Regions from separate parts of the Microbacterium petrolearium genome, predicted to be linked through region 1. Evidence: predicted binding sites of a transcription regulator. Region 1 holds the regulator's gene; each other region holds the start of a gene.
The links. The regulator LexA, encoded in region 1, represses DNA repair genes until DNA is damaged. The targets are predictions, from matches to a motif close to TCGAACANNTGTTCGA.

Region 1 (3,270 bases):
GAGCTGCTCGGGCACGAGTCCGTGGCCGAGGTAGTCGGCGAATCCCTCGCGCAGCTGGGTGAACTCGCGGTCGGGGTAGCGGTTCACGTCGCGCAGGGCGCGCGAGACGGCGTCGGCGATGTCGTCGGCGACATCGTCGGGCACCGGATGCGTGTTCTCGTTGACGTTCAGCGCGACCGGAACCGCCATCTGCGGCGCCCCGTAGGGCGTCTGCCCGCGCAGGTCGGCGCGGAGCGGCAGGTCGTCGAGGGTGATCGCGGGAGCGATCGAGGTATTCGCCGGGTCGGAGGTCACGCCCTCCATGTTAGATCCGAGCGGCCCCTCGATGCCGGACGATCGCCGTGCCCGTCATCGCGAGGACGACGATGCCGCCCCGGCCCCCGCTCAGTCGGCGTAGCCCGCGGGAACCGCGATCTGCTGGCCGGGGCTCACGAGCCCGCCGGCGAGGTTGTTGAGCCGCTTCAGCTCGTACACCACGTCGCGCGGGTCGTGACCGGGCGCCACGTCCTGCGCGATGCTCCACAGCGAATCGCCCGCGGTGACCGTGACGAGGTGGAACGCCGAGGCGTCGGCGCCCGCCTCGCCCGATGCCAGGGCCGCGCCGCCGCCGAGCACGGCCGCCGCGAGACCCGCGACGACCGGGGCGGCCGCCAGCGCCGCCAGCACGCGGCGGCCGCGCACCGTGAGGCGCAGCCGGGTGCGGGGCGCGGAGGGGGCTGCCGCTGCCGTGAGGATGGCGGTGCTCATGTCGTGCTCCTTCTGTCTGGGCGGCTTCGCATCCGACGCTCGGCCGGGAGGCCGGATGCGAAGCTCTGTACCGAATATACGTTCGACGGTTCGAACATGTCAACGCTATCTCCGACATCCGACATCGGATCCGCCGGGACACGCTCGAACAAATCTCCCGAAGACCCCGACGAATCGGCTACCTTCGAGGTCGAGGGTCACGTAATCACGGACCTCCGACATCCGAACGAGGAGCACAGATGAGCGACGCCGCGGCCGACATCGCCGGCACCGACGACAAGCCCCGCACGCGGCGTCGCCGGAACCTCAGCGAGAAGCAGATGGCCATCCTCGAGGTCATCCAGCGCTCGATCCAGCGCCACGGCTACCCGCCGAGCATGCGCGAGATCGGCGACGCCGTCGGGCTGAAGTCGCTCTCGAGCGTGACGCACCAGCTCGGCCAGCTCGAGCTCAGCGGCTACCTGCGCCGCGACCCCGGCAAGACGCGCGCCATGGAGGTGCTCATCGACCTGCCCGGTCTGTCGGGCGAGAACCCGGCCGACACGGCGCCCGCCGTCGGCGACGCGGCGATGGTGCCGCTCGTCGGGAACATCGCCGCGGGCGTGCCGATCACGGCGGAGCAGCAGGTCGAGGAGATCTTCCCCCTGCCCCGCCAGCTCGTGGGCAAGGGCGAGCTGTTCATGCTCAAGGTCAACGGCGACTCGATGATCGACGCCGCGATCTGCCACGGCGACTGGGTGGTCGTGCGCGCGCAGAACAACGCCGAGAACGGCGACATCGTCGCGGCGATGCTCGACGGCGAAGCCACCGTGAAGGCCTTCCGCCAGCGCGACGGCCACACGTGGCTGCTGCCGCGCAACTCGGCGTTCGAGCCGATCCTCGGCGACGAGGCGACCGTGCTGGGCAAGGTCGTCGCCGTGCTGCGCGCCGTCTGATCCGCACCGGCGGGCGCCCTGCGGCCCGCCGCCGTCTCGCCTACGGTGGGTGGCATGGCCTCCGAAGCGACCGCCCCCGCCCGCACGATCGCGCCCTACGGCACGTGGCGATCGCCGATCACCGCGGCCGACGTGGCCGGCGGATCGCTGCGCCTGGACGGCGCGCGCTTCGTGGGCGACGAGGTCTGGTGGAGCGAGGGCCTGCCGGCCGAGCGCGGCCGCACGGCCCTGATGCGCGGCGAGGCCGGCCGCGAGCCCGAGGTGCTGCTGCCCGCCCCCTGGAGCGTGCGCTCCCGCGTGCACGAGTACGGCGGCGGTGCGTGGACCGCCGGCGACGACGGCGTCGCCTACTTCGTCGAGCACGCCGACCAGCGCGTCTACAGGTTCGCGCCGGGCACGGATCCCGAGCCGCTCACCCCGGCGGACGGCGGCATGTGCTTCGGCGACCTCACCCTCGCCGAGGGCGCGCTGTGGGCCGTGCGCGAGACGCACACCGGCGCCCCGGTGCCCGCGCGCGACATCGTGCGCATCCCCCTCGACGGGTCGGCCGCGCACGACGCGGCCGCCGTCGCGAGCGTCGTGGCGGGCAGCGACTTCCTCGCCTATCCGGCCCCGCGCGGCGATCGGATCGCGTGGATCGCGTGGGACCATCCCGACATGCCGTGGGACGCCGCCGAGCTGCGCGTCGGCCGCCTCGACGAGCGCGGCCGCGTGACCGAGCACGTGGTGATCGCCGGCGGGCGCACCGCGGCGGGCACCGTCTCGGCGCTGCAGCCCGAGTGGACGGGCGACGACGAGCTGATGTTCCTCGCCGACATCCCGCACCCGGGGCAGGATGCGCGCTGGAACCTGCACTGGGCGCGCTTCGACGGCCTGTCGGCGGTCGGGCCCGAGCCGATCATGACGGTCGACGCCGACACGGGCGGGCCGCTGTGGAACCTCGGCGCGCGCTGGTACGCGACCATGGCCGACGGCCGGATCCTCGCGGTGCAGACGAACGGATCGGATCAGCTCGTCGTGATCGATCCCACGTGCGGCGCCGAGGACGCCCTCGACACGCCCCTCACGGGCGGCGTGCTCGTGCGCGACGTGCGGGGCCAGCGCGTGCTGCTGACCGGCGCCGGCGCGCGCGTGCCGGGCGGCCTGTGGCTGCTCGACGTCGACGCGCACACGATCGAGCCGGTGCGGGGCGGCGTGCCCGTCGGCGACCTCGACCCCGCCTGGCTGCCGGTCTCGCGCGCCATCACCTGCCCCGGTCCGAACGGTCCCGTGCACGCGTTCGACTACCCGCCGACGAGCCCCGAGTTCGACGCACCCGAGGGCGAGCTGCCGCCCTACCTCGTGCTGGTGCACGGCGGTCCCACCACCCACGTCTCGGGCACGCTCTCGATCGTCATGGCGTACTTCACGAGCCGCGGCATCGGCGTGCTCGACGTGAACTACGGCGGGTCCACGGGCTACGGCAGGGGCTATCGCGAGCGGCTGCGCGGCGGCTGGGGCGTCGTCGACGTACAGGACACGGCGGCCGCGGCGCGCGGGCTCGCGGAGGCGGGGCTCGCGGACGCGGACCGGATCGCGATCAAGGGCG
Region 2 (3,270 bases), on a different contig from region 1:
ATGATCGCCTGGTCGAGCAGGCCGGCGCGGTAGAAGTCGTCGAGGTCGTGCAGCGAGTAGGCGATGTCGTCGGCGATGTCCATGACCGAGCACTCGACGGTCTGCTGGCCCTGTTCGATCCGGGGATAGGCGGCCAGCGCCTCGCGCTGCTCGTCGATGTCGAGCGCGTAGTACGAGAACTTGCCCGACCCGCCGCGGCGGACGCCGCCCTCGCCCCGCCGCCACGGGTACTTCAACACGGCGGCCCGCACGGCGGCCGTGAGGTTCAGGCCCACGCCGGGCTCGTCGAACTCGTCGAGGCGCGTGATGATGCGGAACGTCTGCGCATTGCCCTCGAAGCCCTCCCAGAGCCCGAAGCGCTCGCGCGCGAGCCGGTCCAGGGTCTGCTCGCCGAGGTGGCCGAACGGCGGGTGCCCGAGGTCGTGCGCCGCGGCCGCCGCCTGCACGACGACGGGATGGCAGCCGCCCAGCTCGGCGACGATCCGTCCGTCGTCGCCCGGCAGGCTCGACAGGTGCGTCGCGATCGCGCGCGCCACCGCCGCCACCTTGATGGAGTGCGTGAGCCGGTTGTGCACGGCCAGGCCGGCGCCCGTCTGCGAGATCACCTGCGTCACGGCCGACAGGCGCGAGTAGTACGGCGAGAAGCGGATGCGCTCCACGTCGACGCGGTACTCGGGCTGCTGCTCCGCGCTCTGGAACTCGTCGAGCGGTTCGGGGATGCGCCGGGCGGCGCGCGGGTCGGCCGGGCGAGCGATGCCCTGGCCGGCGTCAGCGGTGATGGCCATCACCACAGTGTCGCAGAGCGCGCGGGGGTGGCTCATCGCGCCGCGTCGGGCGCGCAGCCGGTGTCGGCGGTCAGCCGGCGGCGTCGGGCAGCGGTGTGGCCTGGTGGTGCACGAGCCGCCAGCCGTCCGCGTCGCGCCGCCACAGCGACGAGCGGCGGGCGTGCCGACCCGCGCGCTGCGAGAGCCACGTCACGAGCACCAGGCCCGTGCCGAGCGACCGGGCCTGGACCTCGCGCATCTCGATCGCGTCGGTGCCGGCCTCGTCGGTGCCGGCCTCGTCGCGCACGGTCTCGTTGCGCAGCAGGTCGACGATCTGCGCGCGGTCCCAGATGCGGCCCGATGCGCCGATCTCGGTGAAGTCGGCCGCGAGAAGCGACTCGAGGCGCGCGCCGTCCCGCCGCACGGCGGGGTCCTGCAGCTGCCGCTCGTTCTCGATGACCTCCGCGATCCCGTCGTCGCCCGCTGCCGGGGCTTCGCTTCGGAATCCCGGGCGCGCGCTGCGCTGCTCGAGGGTCTCGAGCTCCTGGAACAGCGTGACCTGAAGGTCGCCGGGGGTGCGCAGCCGGGAGTTGAGGGAGCGCCAGGGCGTCTCGCGGGGCGCGGCCTCGAGCTGCGCACCTGCGTCGACAAACCGGTCGGTCGTCGCCGCGGCGTCATCCACCTCGAACCCGACCCGCATCCGGTCGCTCGTGCCACCGTCGGTCTCGATGCCGTCGATCATCTCCACCTGTGCCCGGTTGGCGATCTCGAGGGTGGCGGCACCGGCGTCGAGGATGGCGACGCGCGCGCCGCCGTCCCCGTGGAACGCCGCCTGCTCGCGCAGCCCGAGCACGTCGCGGTAGAGGCGGAGGGTCGCGTCGAAGTCGTCCACCGCGACGACGAGTCGCAGCTGTCGCACCGAGGGGGAGTCGCTCATATGGCCACCCTAGGGCGGGTGCGGGTCCCGCGTGGCTGACCTGTGGAGCGGGCTGGCGACTTATCCCCACCCCGTACATTTCTTCGATGGTTGTCGGGGGTGGCTGGGAGAATCGGGGTATGGAAAGAGACACGGTCTTCTGGGAGCCCACGGCGTCGGAGCGCGCCGAGACGGGCCGGATCGTGTCGCGCCTGCAGGTGGTGCGGGCGGAGCGGGCGCGGTTGGAGGCCGAGGAGGCGCGCCTGCTGGGCCGGGCGTTGGATATCGCGGTCGGGCAGGTGGAGCGTGCGGGTGCCCCGCCGGAGTGGGACATGCCGGTGCGGTCGATGGCCGCGGAGGTCGCCGCGGCCCTGCGGGAGGGGCCGCGGACCGTGGAGAACCGCATGGTCGACGCCGCGCTGCTGGTGCGGGACTTCCCGGCGACGCTGGCGCAGGTGGAGGAGGGCCGGCTGCCCGGCCGTCACGCCGCGGTGCTCGTGGCCGAGGGCACGCGGATCGGGGACGCGGCGGATCGGCGGGAGTACGAGGCGCGGGCGCTCGGTGTCGCGGAGGAGGCGACGGTGGCGGGGCTCAAGCCGATGTGCCGGGCGATCGCCGACGCGTTCCTGGAGGAGTCCCTCGCGCAGCGCCACGAGGCGGCCCGGGCCCGGCGGGGTGTGCGGGTGATGGCGCTGGAGGACGGGATGGCCGAGCTGCGGCTGACCGCACCGGTGCCGCTGGTGCAGGGCATCCACGACCGGCTGACCACGATGGCGCGGACGGTGATCGCCGAGCGGGATGCGTTCGGACGGACTGCCGGTACCGACGCGGGGACGGCGGAAGGTGCCGGTGCGGCGGCTGGGCCCGACAAGCGCCGCATCGATGAGCTGCGCGCCGACCTGGCGTGTGACCTGCTGCTCGCCGGCGCACCCAGCGGGCACATCGTTGAGGACGGGACCGGGCAGGACGTGCTCGCGCAGGTACGCGGCACGATCCACGTCACCATCCCCGCCCACGTCCTCACCGACGGCCGCATCCACGCCGACGCGGTCCCCGGCACGACGGCCGGCAACTCCATGCGCGAGCACCGGCACGAGCGGCGCGGGAGTTCCGGGTTGCACCGCGGCGCCCGGCGCCCGAGCGGCGTCCCCACGGCGGGCGGGGAGCCGATCGATCCGGCCACGGCCCGCCGGCTCGCGGCCGAGGTCACCGCGTGGGAGCGGCTGTTCCTCGACCCGAACACCGGGGCGCTGCTGACCGTCGATCACTACACGCCCACTGCGGCGCAGCGGCGGTTCCTCCGGGCCCGCGACGAGCACTGCCGCTTCCCCGGTTGCCGGCAAGCCGCCCGACGGTGCGACGCCGACCACATCCACCCGCACTCGCGGGGCGGCCCCACCGACGTGACCAACCTCCAGAGCCTGTGCAAGCGACATCACATGCTCAAACACCATTCACCCTGGCAGGTACGACATCTCGTCGGGGGAGAACTCGAATGGACCAGCCCCCTCGGCCACCACTACACCGGCCGACCGACATCGGGCGTGCGGTTCACCGAGACGGCCGTGCCCGAGAGCAGCGCCGCACCAG
Region 3 (3,270 bases), on a different contig from region 1:
AGCGGCAGCAGCAGGTTGCGGGCGAGCAGGTTGCCCGTGCCGCTGGGCACGATCGCGAGCGGCACGCCGGATCCGTCCATCACCTCGGCCACGGCGCGCACCGTGCCGTCGCCGCCGGCCACGAGCACGGCCGCCGCCCCCTGCGCCAGGGCCTCGCGCGTGATCCCCTGCCCGGGGTCCTCCACGCTCGTCTCGAGCAGGATCGGCTCACCCCATCCGGAGCGCGCGGACTGCGCCTCGACGAGCGCGCGCAGCTTGGCGCCGTTCACCTTCGACGGGTTGTACACGAGCGCGGCCCGCCGTGTGCGTGCGTCGGTCTGGGCCATGTCGTCAGCCTATTCCGGGGTGCCGCGGGTGACCGGTTGCTGCACCTCATCGGCTGCACTCAATCGGTTGCTGAACGTAGCGAGCGCCAGCGAGCGAAGATGAAGCGACCACCGCAAGCCCGCCGCGGCTACCGATTCGCCCGCCGTCGCCCATCCACGGCCCGCGGCGCGAACATCTCCACGGTGATCCCGCTCAGCAGCTCTCCCGGCTCGACATCGAGCTATCCCCGCCACTCCTCGGCCAGCAGCGCGTACGTGTACCCGTCCATCCACTCGCCGGAGCGGTGCAGGCTGTCGCGCACGGCGTGGGCCTCGCGACGCATGCCGAGGCGCTCCATGAGGCGCCACGAGGGCTCGTTCGCCGCGAAGCAGTTCGCGGTCACGCGGCGCAGGCCGAGCGGGCCGAAGCAGAGGCCGATCGCGGCGCGCACGGCCTCGGTGGCGTAGCCCCGGCCCTGGAAGGCGGGGTCGAGGGTCCAGCCGATCTCGGCCTGCACGCCGCGCGCCTGCGCGACCACCTCGGCCTGCGCCCACGCGTCCTCGACCTTGATCATGAGGTCGCCGATCACGGTGCCCTCCTCGGGGAGGACGATCGAGACCAGCGACGGGCTGTTGCGGCGCATGCGCGCGCGGTGCCCGTCGAGGGTGTCGGGCGCGCCGCCGATCCACATGCCCACCTCGGGCAGCCGGCGGAACGCCCACATCGCGTCGATGTCGGCCGGCGTCACGCGGCGCAGCAGCAGGCGCTCGGTGCGGATGGGCCAGTCCACGGCCCGCAGCGGATCGGCGACGAGGGCGCTCTCGGTGGCGGGGTGCTCCATCCCGTCACGGTATCGCGCGGGTCGGATTCCGCCGATGCGGGAGGCCGTTGACCGGGTTATCCACAGACTCGAAGATTTCTTCGAAAGTGTCGGTGGTTGGTGGGACGATGGGGGTATGTCGACGCCCACGGTCTCATCCTGGTTCCCCACCCCGGGGGAGCAGGAGCGCGCGCGTGTGCTCATCGGCTCGGTGGCCCGGATCGAGCAGGAGATCAATCGGCTGGAGGCGCGGAAGGCGCGGCTGCTGGCGCTGCTCGTCGACGACGTGATCGCGCAGCAGGCGAGGTCGGCTCCGGGCGTCTCGGATGACCTGCCGATGCGGTCGGCTGCCGCCGAGATCGCCGCGGTCTCGGGCGTCGGGCAGCGCACGATGATGGCGCGGATGAGCGAGTCGTGGACGCTGCGCGAGCGGTTCCCGGCGACGCTCGCGGCGATGGACGCCGGCGACCTGTCGCGTCGGCATGCGTCGGTGATCGTCGACGAGGGGCTGCGGCTCGGCGACGACGCGTCCCGCGCCGCCTACGAGGAGCAGGCGATCCCCGCGGCGAAGTCGGGCACCGTGGCAGCCGCGCGAGAGGCGTGCCGGCGCTTCGCGGAGGCGGCACAGCCGGTTGCCCTGGCCGAGCGGCATCGCGAGGCGCGTCAGCAGCGGGGCGTGTTCGTGCGCCCTCTGGAGGACGGCATGGCCGAGCTGTGCCTCGTGGCCTCCGCCCCGCTGGTGCAGGGTGCGCACGACCGGCTGACGCAGATGGCGAAGTCCGTGAAGCGCGCAGCAACGAGGGGCGCTGGCGGTGCGGATGCCGCACGCGAGGGGCTCGCGTCTGCCGGAGCGCCCACCGTCGACTCGTCCCGCGGTGAGGCCGCCGAGCCCTCGAGCGCGGCATCCGATGCGCGCACCCTCGATCAGCTTCGGGCCGACATCGCCGTCGACCTTCTCCTGTCGGGAGCCCCGCAAGCGCACGTTGCGCACGACGCCACCGGAGCGAACGCGCTCGACGGCATCCGCGGCACGGTCCAGGTGACGATCCCGGTGCGCACGGTCATCGGGATCGGAGAGGATGCCGCGTTCCTCGCGGGGTACGGCCCGATCGACTCCGACACCGCCCGTCGGCTCGCGGCGTCGGCCCCGGGATGGGAGCGGCTGTTCCGCGATCCCGACACGGGGGCGCTGCGCGCCGCCGACCACTATCTGCCGACCGCAGCGCAGCGCCGGTTCCTGCACGCGCGTGACGAGCACTGCAGGTTCCCGGGGTGCCGGCTGCCGGCCAGGCGATGCGACATCGACCACACGGTCGCCTTCGCGGAAGGCGGGCGCACGAGCGTCGCGAACCTCGGTGTGCTCTGCCGCGGACACCACGTGCTCAAGCACAACTCGCCGTGGCGCGTGCGGCAGCGCGAGGACGGCGAGCTCGAGTGGATCAGTCCCACCGGTCGCAGGATCGTCGACCGGCCCGAATCGGCCGTGCGGTTCGTCGATTCGGCCGAATCCGACGCCGCCGCGGTCGGCGTCACGGTGGCGTCCGCACGATCGAACGCTCCGTCCGGTGATCCGCCGATCCCCTGATTGGCTGACCCGCCGATCCGCTGATCCGCTCCGCCGGCCTGCGGTGGTTCTCCGCGCTGCCCTGCGACGACACGTGCCCTGGGAGCGTATCGAGCAGCTCATCGCGTTGCGTACCGGGACCCGGTCGTCGAACTGAACCTCAGATCGCCGTGGTCGGTGCACACGCAACGCCGATGCCGCATCCGCGCGCCCGCGTCAATGCCCTCCCGATGCGCCCGCGGCGGCGCGAGGCTGGCAGGCGAACAAGGAGGTACGACATGACGCACAACGACGACCGCCGCGATCTCGCGAACGACCGCGTCAGCGAGGATCCGGAACTGCCCCTCGGTGAGGATCCGGTCATCGGCGAGGACTCCGAGCTGCCGGCCGGCGAGGATCCGGTGGACGGGGAGCACGCGCCGGTGGACGCCGACGACGGGGGAACGCCGACCGACGACCGCGAGCCCCTGCCCGACGACCACGCGCCCGGCGCGGGGGAGCGGGAGTAGGCGGGCACCCGCGGGCCATCGATCGAGAGGACATCCCGGTTCGAGAGGACGGATCCATCCCGATCCCTCCT

Region 2: the regulator LexA is predicted to act here: its motif matches at 1,773-1,788, upstream of ACYVJ0_RS01510 (HNH endonuclease signature motif containing protein).
Region 3: the regulator LexA is predicted to act here: its motif matches at 1,216-1,231, upstream of ACYVJ0_RS02555 (HNH endonuclease signature motif containing protein).

The regions. Positions count from the first base shown of each region.
Region 1 is NZ_BAAGRQ010000008.1:108,856-112,125, reverse strand. Features, by position in the region: gene ACYVJ0_RS08495 (histidinol-phosphate transaminase) at 1-294, opposite strand, end outside; gene ACYVJ0_RS08490 (LysM peptidoglycan-binding domain-containing protein) at 385-747, opposite strand; gene lexA (transcriptional repressor LexA) at 987-1,682, shown strand; gene ACYVJ0_RS08480 (alpha/beta hydrolase family protein) at 1,737-3,270, shown strand, end outside.
Region 2 is NZ_BAAGRQ010000001.1:314,059-317,328, forward strand. Features, by position in the region: gene ACYVJ0_RS01500 (deoxyguanosinetriphosphate triphosphohydrolase family protein) at 1-785, opposite strand, end outside; gene ACYVJ0_RS01505 (DUF4440 domain-containing protein) at 856-1,701, opposite strand; gene ACYVJ0_RS01510 (HNH endonuclease signature motif containing protein) at 1,821-3,270, shown strand, end outside.
Region 3 is NZ_BAAGRQ010000002.1:126,604-129,873, forward strand. Features, by position in the region: gene ACYVJ0_RS02545 (diacylglycerol/lipid kinase family protein) at 1-326, opposite strand, end outside; gene ACYVJ0_RS02550 (GNAT family N-acetyltransferase) at 548-1,147, opposite strand; gene ACYVJ0_RS02555 (HNH endonuclease signature motif containing protein) at 1,263-2,711, shown strand; gene ACYVJ0_RS02560 (hypothetical protein) at 2,969-3,199, shown strand.